DNA from 2 places in the Coprobacillus cateniformis genome. Region 2 is predicted to be linked to the other one. Evidence: a T-box and tRNA genes for the amino acid it is inferred to sense, from the RefSeq annotation. Region 2 holds a T-box; the other holds one or more tRNA genes.
What was found. The T-box of region 2 lies ahead of ileS (isoleucine--tRNA ligase). A T-box ahead of a tRNA ligase gene usually reads a tRNA of that ligase, here a tRNA-Ile.
Positions count from the first base shown of each region.

Region 1: it encodes a tRNA-Ile, which carries the amino acid that the T-box ahead of ileS (isoleucine--tRNA ligase) is inferred to sense. The anticodon was not compared.

Region 1 is NZ_WSNW01000001.1:837,312-844,780, reverse strand. It holds gene GQF29_RS04270 (HAD family hydrolase) at 1-57, shown strand, start outside; gene GQF29_RS04265 (hypothetical protein) at 195-518, shown strand; gene GQF29_RS04260 (N-acetylmuramoyl-L-alanine amidase family protein) at 653-1,321, shown strand; gene GQF29_RS04255 (extracellular solute-binding protein) at 1,386-2,804, shown strand; gene GQF29_RS04250 (GGDEF and EAL domain-containing protein) at 2,809-5,787, shown strand; tRNA gene GQF29_RS04245 (tRNA-Ile) at 5,922-5,998, shown strand; tRNA gene GQF29_RS04240 (tRNA-Ile) at 6,018-6,094, shown strand; tRNA gene GQF29_RS04235 (tRNA-Ala) at 6,116-6,191, shown strand; gene GQF29_RS04230 (hypothetical protein) at 6,477-6,953, shown strand; gene GQF29_RS04225 (hypothetical protein) at 7,278-7,469, shown strand, end outside.
Region 2 is NZ_WSNW01000001.1:3,572,363-3,579,831, reverse strand. It holds gene GQF29_RS17785 (helix-hairpin-helix domain-containing protein) at 1-103, shown strand, start outside; gene GQF29_RS17780 (hypothetical protein) at 369-1,091, shown strand; gene sigK (RNA polymerase sporulation sigma factor SigK) at 1,088-1,780, shown strand; gene GQF29_RS17770 (sigma-70 family RNA polymerase sigma factor) at 1,824-2,603, shown strand; gene GQF29_RS17765 (YlmC/YmxH family sporulation protein) at 2,632-2,871, shown strand; gene GQF29_RS17760 (cell division protein SepF) at 2,988-3,431, shown strand; gene GQF29_RS17755 (YlmH family RNA-binding protein) at 3,470-4,222, shown strand; gene GQF29_RS17750 (DivIVA domain-containing protein) at 4,233-4,661, shown strand; T-box leader at 4,658-4,862, shown strand; gene ileS (isoleucine--tRNA ligase) at 4,898-7,469, shown strand, end outside.

The sequences.
Region 1 (7,469 bases), 2.7 Mb from region 2:
ATAGATGAGCCAACTTATATATTTGAAACACCATTAGAGTTATTAAAACTTTTATAAGATATCTATGACTTAAAAGAACATCAGGATTATATAGATGAAAAAAGAGAATTTCAGGAATATCCAAAGTTATATCAGCACTTATTTTATCTATAAAAATATACTTGAAATATGAGTGAGAAAAGGAGTGAGTAATAATGAAATATTATTGTCAAAAATGTCACTTGATTTATGATCAGGATATCTGTTTACAATGTGGTGAAAAATTAAAAGAGGCACATTTAGATGATGATTGTTTCTTGATAGAAAAGAAACAACTTTGGGCCGATGCCGATATGTTAAAAGAACTCTTAGAAGAACATCATGTTCCTTATTATTGTGCCAGTTCAATGGGAGCAGGAATGTCATTGAAGATAGGACCAATGTTAGAGACTTATCAGTTTTATGTACCATATTCTCATTATGATGAAGCGCTTTCGTGTGTAAAAACTCTTTTTGGTGCTGACGAAATAGAATATTAATAAAAATAGCGTCTAGAATTATTGAATTTTAGATGCTTTTTTAAATTTTCACAAGTATTTATTTGAGAAAGTATAAAATATTTGATTTATGGAATACGATTGTAATCAAAACATATGATAATATGGGTGATGATATGAAAAAAGTAATACCGTTTATTATGTTGTTTGCATTGTGTTCGTTGATGTACAAACCAGTTGTCAGTGTTTCATCATCACAAAGTCTAGCTAAAAAAGTTATTGTGTTAGATCCTGGACATGGTGGATTAGATAATGGCGCAAGTGTTGGAAAAGTCAATGAAGATGAATTAAATTTGAAGATTTGTTATGCTTTAAAAAGTGAATTGGAGTCTAGAGGGGCAACTGTTTATCTGACACGTACTGATGATCAGGATATGACAAGACGTAATTATAACTATTCAAAACAAGATGATATGTATTTAAGAGTTTTGAAGATAGATGAATATAAACCTGATCTTTTTTTAAGTATTCATTTAAATTCATCATCTTCAGGGGCTTGGGGGTCACAAGTTTTTTATTATAGAAAAAGCCAAGAGGGAGAGCGTTTGGCAAAATGTATACATGATAGTATGAAACCTGTTACAGGAACAAAGAAGCCTACTTCTTCTTGTGGGTTTTATGTTTTGCGTGCTACACAATCCACAGGCGTTTTGGTCGAGTGTGGGTTCCTTTCTAATGCAAATGAACGTGGACAATTAAAAAGCGCTAAATATCATAAGAAATTAGCAGTGGCTATAAGTGATGGAATTGAGAATTATCAGAAGTCCTTGTCCTCTGGGGGATAGGAAAATATTGTAAACTCCTTTGAATAATGGTATGATTAAGTTATGAATGAAGGGGAGTTTTATTATGAAAAGAAGTTTAAAAATGATATGTTGCTTAGCACTTCTTTTGTGTATGGGGTGTACATCAAAAACTTATTTGGACCCAGATAAGCCAATAACAGTTAAATTATGGAACTATTATACTGGCAAGCAAATGGAATCATTTAATGGTTTGGTTGAATCATTTAATGCAACAGTAGGGAAAGAAAAGGGTATTATTGTTGAAGTTACAGGTTTTGGTAATGTCAATGAACTTGGTCAAAGTGTACGAGATGCAGCAAATAAAAAAGTGGGAGCTCAAGAAGTTCCAGATATTTTTGCAGCATATGCTGATACTGCATATCAAGTTGATGCTTTAGGAATTGTTGAGGATTTAAGTTTACATTTTACAGAACAAGAACTTTCTCAATATATTCCTGGTTATATTGAAGAAGGACAGTTTAATGGGGGATTAAAAATTTTTCCAACTGCGAAATCAACAGAAATTATGATGTTGAATATGACTGATTTTAATCAATTTGCGAATGCCACTGGAGTTCAAATAGAAGATTTATCAACAATTGAAGGATTGGTTGAGGTCTCAAAGAAGTATTATGAGTATACTGATGGATTGACATCAACACCAAATGATGGAAAAGCATTTTTTGGTAGAGATGCGTTTGCCAATTATATTGTTATAGGATTGAAGCAATTAGGTCATGATATTATTCAAGTCAAAGATGGTAAAGCAACATTAGACTTTGATAAAACAGCTGTTAGAAAATTATGGGATTATTATTATACACCATATATTCATGGATATTTTGCTGCTGAAGGTCGATTTAGAAGTGATGATGTGAAACTTGGAAACATTATCAGTTTTGTTGGATCTTCTTCTGGTGCAACATTTTTTCCAAATCAAGTTATTGTCAATGATGAAGAAAGCTATCCAATAGAAGTCAAGGTTATGGAAGTTCCGTTGTTTAAAGATGGGAAAAGATATGCAGTTCAACAAGGGGCAGGTATGGTTGTTACAAATGGTGATGCTGCCCATATTGAAGGCTCTGTAGAATTTTTAAAGTGGTTTACACAGCAGGAACAAAACATTCAATTTTCAATAGATTCAGGGTATCTTCCAGTAACAAAAAAAGCAAATCAAATTGATACTATTGAAAAAACAACAGATATTCATTCTGATTTAATGAAAGAAGTTATAGAGGTTTCAGTGAATACTGTTAATAATATGGAACTTTACACAACAAAAGCCTTTGAAAATGGAACTGAACTTCGTTCCCAATTAGAAAAATGTTTACAAGATAAAGCAAAATCAGATCGTCAAAAAGTTGAACATGCTTTGGAATCAGGTAAGAGTCAGGATGAAGTTTTTGCAGCATACGATAATAATGAAAATTTTGAAAAATGGTATAAAGAGGTATATGAGGGATTAAAGGATATCGTAGGATAGACTGATGAGAGAAAAGAAAAGTTCGAAAATAAAGAAGAACTCATTATTTAGACGTATTTTTATACCAATGTGTTTACTGGTTTCTTTAATTGCATGTTTTATTGTAGGAATAGCGAGTTATTATGATATTCTTGGTGAATTAGATGATAATAGTCGAAATCTTTTTGATCAACAGGTTTCAAATCGTTCTCATGATTTACAAACTTCAATGGTTTCAAAATGGTCTAATTTAGATGTGGAAATAGATAGAATTAATGCTATTACTGAAAATTTAGTAAAAACAAATCAAATATCATTAGAGAAACTCTCTCATTCATCTGATGATAGTCAATTGCTATTAAAGAAAGTATCAGGTGAAGTGATTACACTTTTGAGGAATCATGGAACAACAGGTGCGTATATTCTTTTAAGTGATGGTCAATTCACAGCAAGTGATACACAGCATTATCCTGGTTTTTATGTTATGGATAATGATCCAGAAGGTTCATATGAATCAGGAAATTCTGATTTGTTATTGGCGCGTTGTCCAGTGCAATTGATTGATAATTTAAATATACCAACTGATACATCTTGGCAACCATCTTTTGAATTTCGTCAAGAAGATATGAATAAATATAAAGAATTATTTCAAAACTTTCATTTGGTTTTAGAAAATCCAGATTTTGATATAAAAGATGTTGGATGCTGGCTACAGCCTTATAAACTCTATAATAGTGAGAATTATCGAATTTCTTATGTCTTACCACTTATTTATAATCAAAAAATATATGGTATGATAGGAATTGATATTTCATTTGCTTATTTACAAAAAACATTAGCTTATGATGAATTATCAAATAGTGGTAATGGTGGCTATATGCTTGCATTACAAACAAAAGAGAATACATATCAATCAATGTTTTTAAATGGACCTTATTATTCACGTGAAATTGATCAATTTTCGATACTTAATGTGTCAGGTGAAAATGAAGTTTATATCAATAATTCAATCTATTGCTCTCCTCATATATTAAAACTTTATAATAGTAATACACCATATGAAAGTCAAAAATGGGTATTGATGGGGATTATTGATAAGAGCGAACTATATGGTTTTACAGAACATCTTATGAGTGTGTTTTATGTTGTTATAGCATTTATCATTCTCATAGGAGCAGCTTTATCATTTGTTCTTGCAAGATTTATTGCGGAGCCAGTTATAGATTTGGCTCGTCGCATTTCTTATTCTTCAAAGGCAGTATCACATGTTAATATAGAAAAAACAAATATTATTGAGATTGATCAGCTTATTCAAGCAATTGAAAAGATGAGTAATGATGTATTAGATTCTGCAACACGTTTTACAAATATTATTCGTTTGGCTAATACAAATCTAGCTGGATTTGAAGTGGATTTTGATAAGGATGAATTATTTCTAACTGATGGGTTCTTTGATATTTTTATGATGAATCATGTTGATACAAAGACGATGACTCCAAAAGAATTTAAAAAACTATTTCAAGTGTTTGATAATTGTGCATCACCAACTCAAAATGCAAATGAATATATCTATCATATTCAATCCCAAAATGAAAATATATATTTACGATTACGTTATACACAAAATCAACATAAATATGTTGGATTGGTTGAAGAAATTAGCGATATGATTAAAGAACGACAAGTTATTGAACATGAAAGAGATCATGATGTTTTAACAGGACTCATCAATCGTCGTGCATTTCAACGAAAAATGAAAAGATTATTCAGTATAGATGTTCAAAAACTAAAAATTGCGGCATTAGTTATGATGGATTTAGATAATTTGAAATCTATTAATGATAAATATGGCCATGATTGTGGAGATGCGTATATTAAAGGAGCAGCAAATATATTTAAAAAGTTTTCACCTGAAAGTACAATTGTTTCACGAACATCTGGTGATGAATTCTATCTATTTTATTATGGTTATGATACAAAAGAAGATATAAATGAGCAGTTAAAAATTCTTAAACAAGGTATTGCTCAAAGTATATTGACTTTATCTAATCATAAAGAAGTGAAGGTTTACCTTTCAGGTGGTATTGCATGGTATCCAAGCGATAGTACTCAATTTGAAGAACTCCAACGTTATTCTGATTATGCTATGTATTCTGTTAAACATTCTGGTAAGGGTGAAATAGCAATGTTTAATGTTACAGATTATGAGAATAATTCATATATTATGAAGAAAAGATTAGACTATTATCAATTGATTGATGGTCGAATGATAAAATATGCATTTCAACCTATTATTGAGATGCATACAGGAAATGTCTTTGGTTATGAAGCTTTAATGCGTTCAACACATCCAACACTGAGGGATACTCAAGAGATTATCTCACTTGCAAAACTTGAACTTCAGTTAAATAAAATAGAGACTTTAACATGGCAAGAAGCACTGCGTGCTTATGCAGAATATTATCGCAATGGTGATGTTTCTTCAACACAGAAGATTTTTATTAATTCTATATCTAATCAAATTCTACCATTATTTGAAATAGAAAATTTGGAAAAGAAATATTCAGATATACTAGGTCAAGTTGTATTAGAAGTTACAGAAGATGAGGAACATAATAAAAATTGTTTTGAAGCTAAAAAAGAAATCTTAACACACTGGAATGCTGAGACAGCTTTGGATGATTATGGAAGTGGTTATAATAGTAATCGTAATCTTTTAATCGTCAATCCTGATTATGTTAAAATTGATATGGATTTAATTAGAGACATTGATAAAGATATTGACAAACAGAAAATTGTAGAAAATATTGTCGCTTATTGTCATGAAAGAAATAAGAAAGTCATTGCTGAGGGTGTTGAGACATATCAAGAGCTAACTGTAGCCTTCTATTTGAATATAGATTATGTTCAAGGCTTCTATTTTGCAAAGGCGGAATTTGTACCACCAGTTCCAGATGAAAATGCAGTGAAAGCATTATTAGAATTAAATGATATGAAGAGGTAAGTGATCACTTATCTCTTTTCTTAAGTAAATAGAAAGAATATGTAAATTTGAAGAGTCGATTTTAATTGAAAAAAATACAAAAAAGTATTGACGAAAAATAGGTGCTATGCTAATATATTAGGGCAGTCATTAATGGGCCTGTAGCTCAGTTGGTTAGAGCGCACCCCTGATAAGGGTGAGGTCGATGGTTCAAATCCATTCAGGCCCACCATTAATTTCTGTTATTATATGGGCCTGTAGCTCAGTTGGTTAGAGCGCACCCCTGATAAGGGTGAGGTCGATGGTTCAAATCCATTCAGGCCCACCATATATAAATTATATAGGAATTGGGGCTTTAGCTCAGCTGGGAGAGCGCCTGCCTTGCACGCAGGAGGTCAGCGGTTCGATCCCGCTAAGCTCCACCAATAAGACACATACTCATGTGAATTATGTTTTAGATAACATAGTTTGCATGAGTTTTTTGTTTATAAAAATGAATGTAATTATAAATCTTTATTTCTACAGATATTAAATCAAGTGTATTGCTGTAGAAAGGAGATAACAAATAGATTAGCAATATAAATATCAAAACATTTAAGTCTCGTTACAAATCAAAAAAATAATAAAAATTTGAAAAGTTAAGAAAATAGAAACTAGTAAATAGAAACTAGTAAAAAGAAAATAGAAAAGGTTAAATAGGTGAAGAAAATATGTTGAAAATTGTAAATACTATCGAAAGAGAATTAGCTTTAACTGACTTTGTTGTCAATAAATTAAGTGAGCGTTTACTTATTATGGAGTTTAATGGATATGCTCCATCTGAAAAGAGTGCAAAAGTTGATGGTAGAAATACCAAGTATAACGTGTTTGCTGTGAAGTGCACAAATCACTTCAATAATAAACAAATTACTGTTAACGTTACAGCTACAGGTCCTAATAAAGGTTTGTTAGATGTCTTAACTCATAAAATGAATAACAACCCTCTAGGAAAAGTATTTGTTGATTTTGAAGATGTTGTCGTAGGACATTACGTGAGTGGTGGTAATGGATTTGCTCAATTAGTGCAAAGCTATAAAGCAGAGACCGTTAAAGAAGTAGATATCAAAGAGGTTGAAAAAATCGTTCAATCCATGAAACAAGTTGCTGATCCAGTCGCTCAAATGCAACAGGAGCAACAAAAGAAATAATAAAATAAATTTTGAAACAGAACCTTGACAAGTGAATAAAAGCAGTTCCAATCTGCGTTATCAAAGGTTCGCGACTTATAAAAAAATAGTTATTGTTTTATAATTTTTAGCGATAGAAATGTTATGTGATTTATTTAATAAATGACATAGCTAAAAAAATTATATGGTTTGATACCATCTATAATTAATCAGGACGATAACCGATAATCAAAAAAAGAAAAAGTAAATATATTGATATTGTTAAACGATATTAATTTTAAATAGTTATTTATAAAGAACAGTATTAAAAAATAATATTGTTCTTTTCATATGGAGGCAAAAGTTATGATAGTAGCAGAGTTATTAAAAGAATGTAATACAGTATTAGATGTTGTTGAAGAATATGTATTAGGGTATTTAAGATGTACTCTTGGATATTTGCCTGATATTGATGAAATGATTTCAGATGAATTATATGTTGAGGTTTTTAATTCAATTCTTGCAGATGAACGACCAGAAGATTATATATCGTTAAGC
Region 2 (7,469 bases):
CAGATGTTTATTATATGTCTTTCGGTTGGCTGTTTATTATGCAGAAAATGAGAAACATGATCCAGATAAACTAAAATGGTGGTATTGGAAAAATGATGAATAGAAGATTTATGAATAAAGAATGTGATTTTATACATTCTTTTTTTGAGTTTCATTAAATGAATAAATCAGCTTGATCGTATTTTATGATATTTAAAATAGAAATGTTATTGGATTTATTTTCTATTTGTAAATTGGATTAAGAATAATTATGAATGGACATCAAGTATTCAGGTAGATCTTTTTTTGATTTGAGAATTCTTGAATCTCATCTTTTCTTTGACATAATTTTCTCGTGATATTTTCTATAATGAAAGAGGGGTGAAATCATGGAGGTCTATTTGGAAGTCACATATGCTATCAATGCATTGATGATCTTACTAACATTTGAATTATTGTGTTTTTTATTAAATCAACAAATGACTATAAAAGAACTGTTCAAATATATGCTTACCTATAACATATCGATCATTTTTCTTTTTATAGATTTCTTTGATGGGTTCCTCTTGTTATATGACTTACTCTTAACTCTTTTTTATTTTAAAAAACTCACTTATATCTATTATCCTTTGTTTTTATTTGTCTATATCTCATTATTGGCTTTTTTGGAGATGATATTACCATCTTCTACAATATTCCAAGGTGTTTTATTGGTAGAAGGTTTTGATTTTGTTTCATTACTTATTCTTACATTTATAGTTCTTGGTATTTTTTATTTTTATATTGCATTTTGCCAACATAAACTTCAAAAAGATGAAATGGTCAATGTTTCTTTTTTAGGAAAAGAATGTTTAGGATTTGTAGATAATGGAAACAAAGTTTTTTATAAGGGATATCCTGTTATTTTTATTAGTCATTCTTTGTTGGAGGCTTATGAAAAGATTGACAGCATTGTGATTGAGACAGCAAATCAGGTAGAAACAGTAGATATTATTGTTATGAAAGAGATAGAGATTAATCATCAAGTTCTACATCATGTTTACGTAGGAGTGATGTCATCTAACGAGTATGATTGTATTTTAAATTCTCAGTTATTAGGAGGCTTGTTATGATTTTACAATGGATTAAGCGTTGGCTATTCAAAAAGAAAGTTCTATTTTATATTGGTAGACATGATGTTTTAAAAGCACCTTTGAAAGGTAAAGAGGAAGCAGATGCTTTGGTAAAACTGCAACAGGGAGATGCTCAGGCTAGAGACTTGTTAATTGAGCATAATTTGCGTCTTGTTGTTTATGTTGCTAAAAAGTACGATTCTGTTCAAAATGGAAGTATTGAAGATTTAATTAGTATTGGAACGATTGGATTAGTAAAAGCTGTCAATACTTTTAAAATGGATAAGAACATTAAATTGGCAACCTATGCTTCACGTTGTATAGAAAATGAAATATTAATGTTTTTAAGAAAAAATAACAAATTAAGGCAAGAAATATCTTTAGATGAACCCTTAAATGTGGATTATGATGGTAATGAATTATTATTGTCAGATATTATTGGAACTGATAAAGACATTGTTCAAGATGAAATTGAACATAATGATCAAAAAGAAAAATTTTATCGTGCTTTGCACCATTTAAATGAAAGAGAACAGGAAATATTAATGATGCGATATGGTTTGGTAGGTCATGATGAATTAACTCAAAAAGACGTTGCAGAGGTATTAGGGATCTCACAATCATATATATCTAGATTAGAGAAAAAGATTATCAAAAAGTTACGAAATAAATTGAATGATGATGAATAATGTCATTTAAAATGGTGAGACTTCTATCAAAGGAGTCGAAAGTATGTCAAGGTACAAAGTTGAAATTAATGGTTATACTATTCAAGAATACGAAAAGTTAAGTCATCAGGAAACGATGAATTTATTAGATCAATATCATCAAACAAATGATGAAAATATAAAGGAAAAACTTGTTCTTTCTAATTTGAAACTGGTTTTATCATTAGTCCAAAAATATCATCAGAGAGTCAGTAATTTAGATGATTTATTCCAAGTTGGTGTCATTGGTCTTATCAAAGCTATTGATCATTTTGATACATCATTAGATGTTCGTTTTTCCACATATGCAGTTCCTTTAATTATTGGAGAAATTAAACGTTATATTCGAGATAATTCACCAATGAGAATCCCACGTTCTATGCGTGATTTGGCATATAAAGCTTTATTGGCAAATGAAGAATATATGAAAAAACATCATAAGGAAGCATCAACTAAAGAATTATCAAAGATTTTAGATGTTGATGAATTTCTATTAGTTGAGGCATTATCATCAACCAATAGTGTAACTTCTCTTTCACAAGAAGTTCAAAATGATGGGAATGGACAAATTGATTTAGAAAGCCAGATTCCTGATCGTAAAAATCAAATGGAAGATATGCAGAATTCAATTGATTTATATGAAGCTATGAATCACTTGGATGAAAAAGAATTACAAATTATTAATGAGAGATATTTTAAAGGACATACACAAAGTGAAATTGCTAAAGAATTATTTATTTCTCAAGCACAGGTTTCACGTATTGAAAAACAGGCTTTATCACATTTAAAGAAATATATGGTTTAGTGTTTGCATATACTGTATGGGTGATTGTATGCGATTTGTTTCTTTACAATGCAAAGATGTTGTGAATGCAGCAACTGGAACGAAGATTGGTTATGTTGTCGATGTTGAGATAGATCCACTTTGCCGATGTATACAGGCAATTATTGTGGAACGTGTATCAGCATTTCGATTGTTGTGTGTTTTTAAAGGGCCACCAACGTTTATTATTCCTATTGAAAATATTATAACAATAGGAGAGGATGTTATATTGGTGAATATCGAGTGTTAAATAAATAGCTATAAAGAAACCGATTTGGTAAAAAGAGAAATATTGGAAACAATTTTCTCTTTTTTTCATACACATGTTATGTTATAATAAAGAAAGAAATATAAGGAGGTTACCTCATGGGATACGGACAAAAAGTAAAAAAATGGTTTTTTGAAGAAGAAGATGAAGACGATGATATTTATGAAGAGGTAGAAATAGATACGGAAGAAGAACCTGCGAAAACAACAAGTATGTTTGAAAAAGCAAAATCTACAAAAACAAGTGATGCTGTAAGAGCTTTAAGTGCAAATAAAGATAGTCATTTGGTTTTGTTTGAGCCTAGAGCTTATAGTGAAACACAAGAAATAGCGATTTATTTAAAACAAAAAAGGGCAGCTGTAGTCAATTTGCATCGTTTACAAAAAGAACAATCTAAACGTGTGATTGATTTCTTGAGTGGAGTTATCTTTGCGATTGAGGGAGATATTCAACAAATTGGTCCTAAGATTTTTCTGTGTACACCTAAAAATATTGGAGTCAGTGGAAATATCACAATGGATTCAAATGAAAGTGAAGAATAATATAAGTATTAGCTCTTGCTAATACTTTCTTTTTGCTTATGTTAGAACATTTTAAAGGTGATGAAGCCTTTGTTAAGAAGATTTTAGATTGTCGCTATCAAGCTCTCAATCATCAAAGAATGATATTAACAGCTTTTTTAAATCCACATGAACAGAATATTGTATATAAAGTAATAGGAACTCAAGATTTACAAATTCATTGTCAGGGTGGCTTTAAAAATGCTGAGAATCAAAGACTTATTATTTGTCCAGATTTTTATGAAGTTTTATCAGAAGATTTTGAAATTGTAGTCGTTGAAGTTCTTTATCATCAGCAGTTTGGTAAATTGCAGCATAGAGATGTTTTGGGTGCTTTGATGAATTTAGGTATTAAGCGTGAGTGTATAGGAGATATTTATGATGCAGATAGATTATTCTTTGCTTGTACACAACAGACGTATTCATTTATACAAATGCATTTGAAACAAATAAAAAAATCTAAAATTCATTTAAAAGTAATCAATGAAACAATTGAAATTCAACACCAATATATGACAAAAACTTTCTTTTTATCAAGTTTTAGACTTGATAAAGTGGTTTCTACATTGTACAAAGTTCCTCGACAATTAGCAAGTGAGTCAATTCGTGCAGGAAATGTCAAAGTCAATCATAAAGATGTTGAAGAAGTCAGCTTTTTGTGTCATAATGATGATATAATATCCTTTAAGCGTCATGGGCGTGTGAAACTTGTAGATGAAAATCGACAAACGAAGCAGGGAAATCATGTTGTGACAGGGTATTTTTATAAGTGAGGTGAAAGATGTGGAACAATTTGATAGACAATTTCGAGGTTATAATAGGCTTGAAGTTGATGATTATATCAATGAGTTAAAACAACAAATTCAAGAACAGACAGAAACAATCCAATCTTTACAAAGTGATATAGATCAGTTGAATGAACAAAATACCTTACTTACAAAAGAATTAAATGTTCATGAAAAAACGAATGAAGAGATTGCGAGATTGGCATTAAAAGAAGCAAGTGAATTGATTGAAAAGGCCAAAAGAAATGCCAATATGATATTAAAAGAATCAATGGAGTATGTCAGAGGTTTATCTAAAGATATGGATAATTTCAAGCAAGAAGCTATTGATTTTAGAGCAAATGTTGTAAAAATGAGTGAAGATATGTTAGAAACTATTGACAAATCTGAAATTTTTAGTTTAATAAGAGAAGAAAAAGAAAATTAACTACGAAGATGGAGACTGTTTATAAAGGAAACTTAGAGAGAACTTGTGGCTGGTGAAAGCAAGGAAGTTAAATTTATAATGAATCACTCCTGAGTAGCGTCCTGAAAATAAGTAGGGATTAGCCGTTGGTCGCGTTAAGACATTGAGAGCATATCTATGTGATATGAAAAAAAGGTGGTACCGCGTTTAAACGTCCTTTATTGGGCGTTTTTTTATTTAGAAAGGAAGGAAAAAATATGAACTATAAAGACACACTATTAATGCCAAAAACTGAATTTGAAATGCGAGGGAATCTTCCTAAAAAAGAACCTGCATATGTACAAAGATGGCAAGATTCATCAATGTATGAAAAAGTTGTTAAACAAAATGAAGGAAAAGATGCTTTTGTATTTCATGATGGTCCACCATATGCAAATGGAAATATGCATATTGGACATATGATGAACAAAGTTATTAAAGATGTTATCTGTCGTTATAAAAACATGGAAGGATTTTATACTCCATTTATTCCAGGATGGGATACACATGGCTTACCAATTGAAAATGCTATTCAAAAGTTAGGCGTGAATCGTAAAGCGATGACGACTGCTGAGTTTAGAGAAAAATGTCGTGAATATGCATTGGAACAGGTTCATAAACAAATGGAGCAGTGTATAAGAGTAGGAACATTTGCAGATTATAAACATCCATACCTAACATTAATGCCTGAATTTGAAGCAAATCAAATTGATGTTTTTGCGAAAATGGCAATGGAAGGTTTGATTTATAAAGGTTTAAAACCAGTATACTGGTCACCATCAAGTGAATCTGCATTAGCTGAGGCAGAGGTTGAATATCATGATGTGAAAAGTCCTACAATTTTTGTTAAGTTTGCAGTTAAGGATGGCAAAGGTATTTTGGATAATGAGACAAGTTTTGTGATTTGGACAACAACACCTTGGACAATTCCAGCAAACTTAGCAATCTGTTTAAATGCTGATTATACTTATGCACTTGTTCAAAGTGAAAAGGGCAAATTATTAGTACTTGAAGAACTTGTTGATTCTTTATGGGAAAAATTTGGTTTAGAACAAAAAGAAATTCTACAAAGATTCAAGGGTTCTGAATTGGAAATGATAACATGTCAGCATCCTTTATATGATCGTGAATCATTAGTTATTCTAGGTGACCATGTGACTGCTGAGGCAGGAACTGGCTGTGTTCATACAGCCCCTGGATTTGGGATGGATGACTTCGTTGTTGGACAAAAATATGGATTAGATATTTATTGTAATGTTGATGCTCATGGAAAAATGATGGAAGATTGTGGTGAATGGCTAGCTGGTCAGTATGTTGATGATGCTAACAAAACTGTGACAATGAAACTGGATGAATTGGGTGTTTTATTAAAGCTTGAATTTATTACTCATAGTTATCCTCATGATTGGCGTACTAAAAAACCAATTATCTTTAGAGCAACTGATCAATGGTTCTGCTCAATTGACAAGATTAGAGAAAAATTATTGAGTGAAATTGATAAGGTCAATTGGTTAAATGAATGGGGGCATGTCCGTATCTATAATATGATTAGAGATCGTGGTGACTGGTGTATTTCTAGACAAAGAAGTTGGGGAGTACCAATCCCAATTATCTATTGTGAAGATGGAACCCCAATTATGGAAAAAGAGGTTTTTGAACATATTTCGCATTTATTTAGAGAATATGGGTCTAATGTTTGGTTTGAAAAAGATGAAAATTTCTTATTGCCAGAAGGTTATACAAATGAGCATTCACCAAATGGTATTTTTAGAAAAGAAAAAGATATTATGGATGTCTGGTTTGATTCTGGTTCATCACATACAGGAGTTATGAAAGAAAGAGGATATCCATATCCAGTTGATTTATATTTTGAAGGTAGTGACCAATATCGTGGTTGGTTTAATTCCTCTTTGATTATTGGAACAGCGGCACATGGCTGTGCTCCATATAAAACTGTCCTTTCTCATGGATTTGTTTTAGATGGTAAAGGAAATAAGATGTCTAAATCATTGGGGAATACTGTTGATCCAATTAAAATGGTCAATCAATATGGAGCAGATATTTTAAGATTATGGGCAACTTCAATTGCTTATCAGTCTGATGTCCGTATTTCAGATGAGATTATGAAACAAGTTGCTGAAAATTATCGTAAGATGAGAAATACAATGAGATTTGTTCTTGGAAATTTATCTGATTTTAAATCTTGTGATGTTGTAGAAACTTCAAAACTTGAAGGTGTAGATCAGTATATGTTAGTAGAATTAAATCAACTTGTCAAAGGATATAAAGAAGCTTTAAATCAATATGATTTTAGTGAAGCTAATCAATTGATTTTAAATTGTTTTACGAATACATTAAGTGCATTCTATATGGATTTCACAAAAGATATTCTCTATATTGAAAAAGCAGACGGATTGAGAAGAAGACAAGTTCAGACTGTCTTGTATCATTATGCAAAAACAATGATGAAATTATTATCTCCAGTATTAGTCTTTACTGCAGAAGAATTACATGATCATTTCCATTGTGATGAAAACAAAGCAGAGTCTGTATTCTTAGAACCAAAACCAGAATTATTGAATATTGATAATGCTGAAAGTATTAAAGCATATTATGATCGTTTCTTAATGGTTAGAAAAGATGTTATGAAAGCATTAGAAGACTTAAGAAATGAAAAAGTGATTAAATCTAATATGGAAGCAAAATTAACAATTTGTTTTAAAGATGAATATGAGGATATGGCTCAATTGGTTAATGATTTAAAACAGTTATTTATTGTTGCTAAAGTGG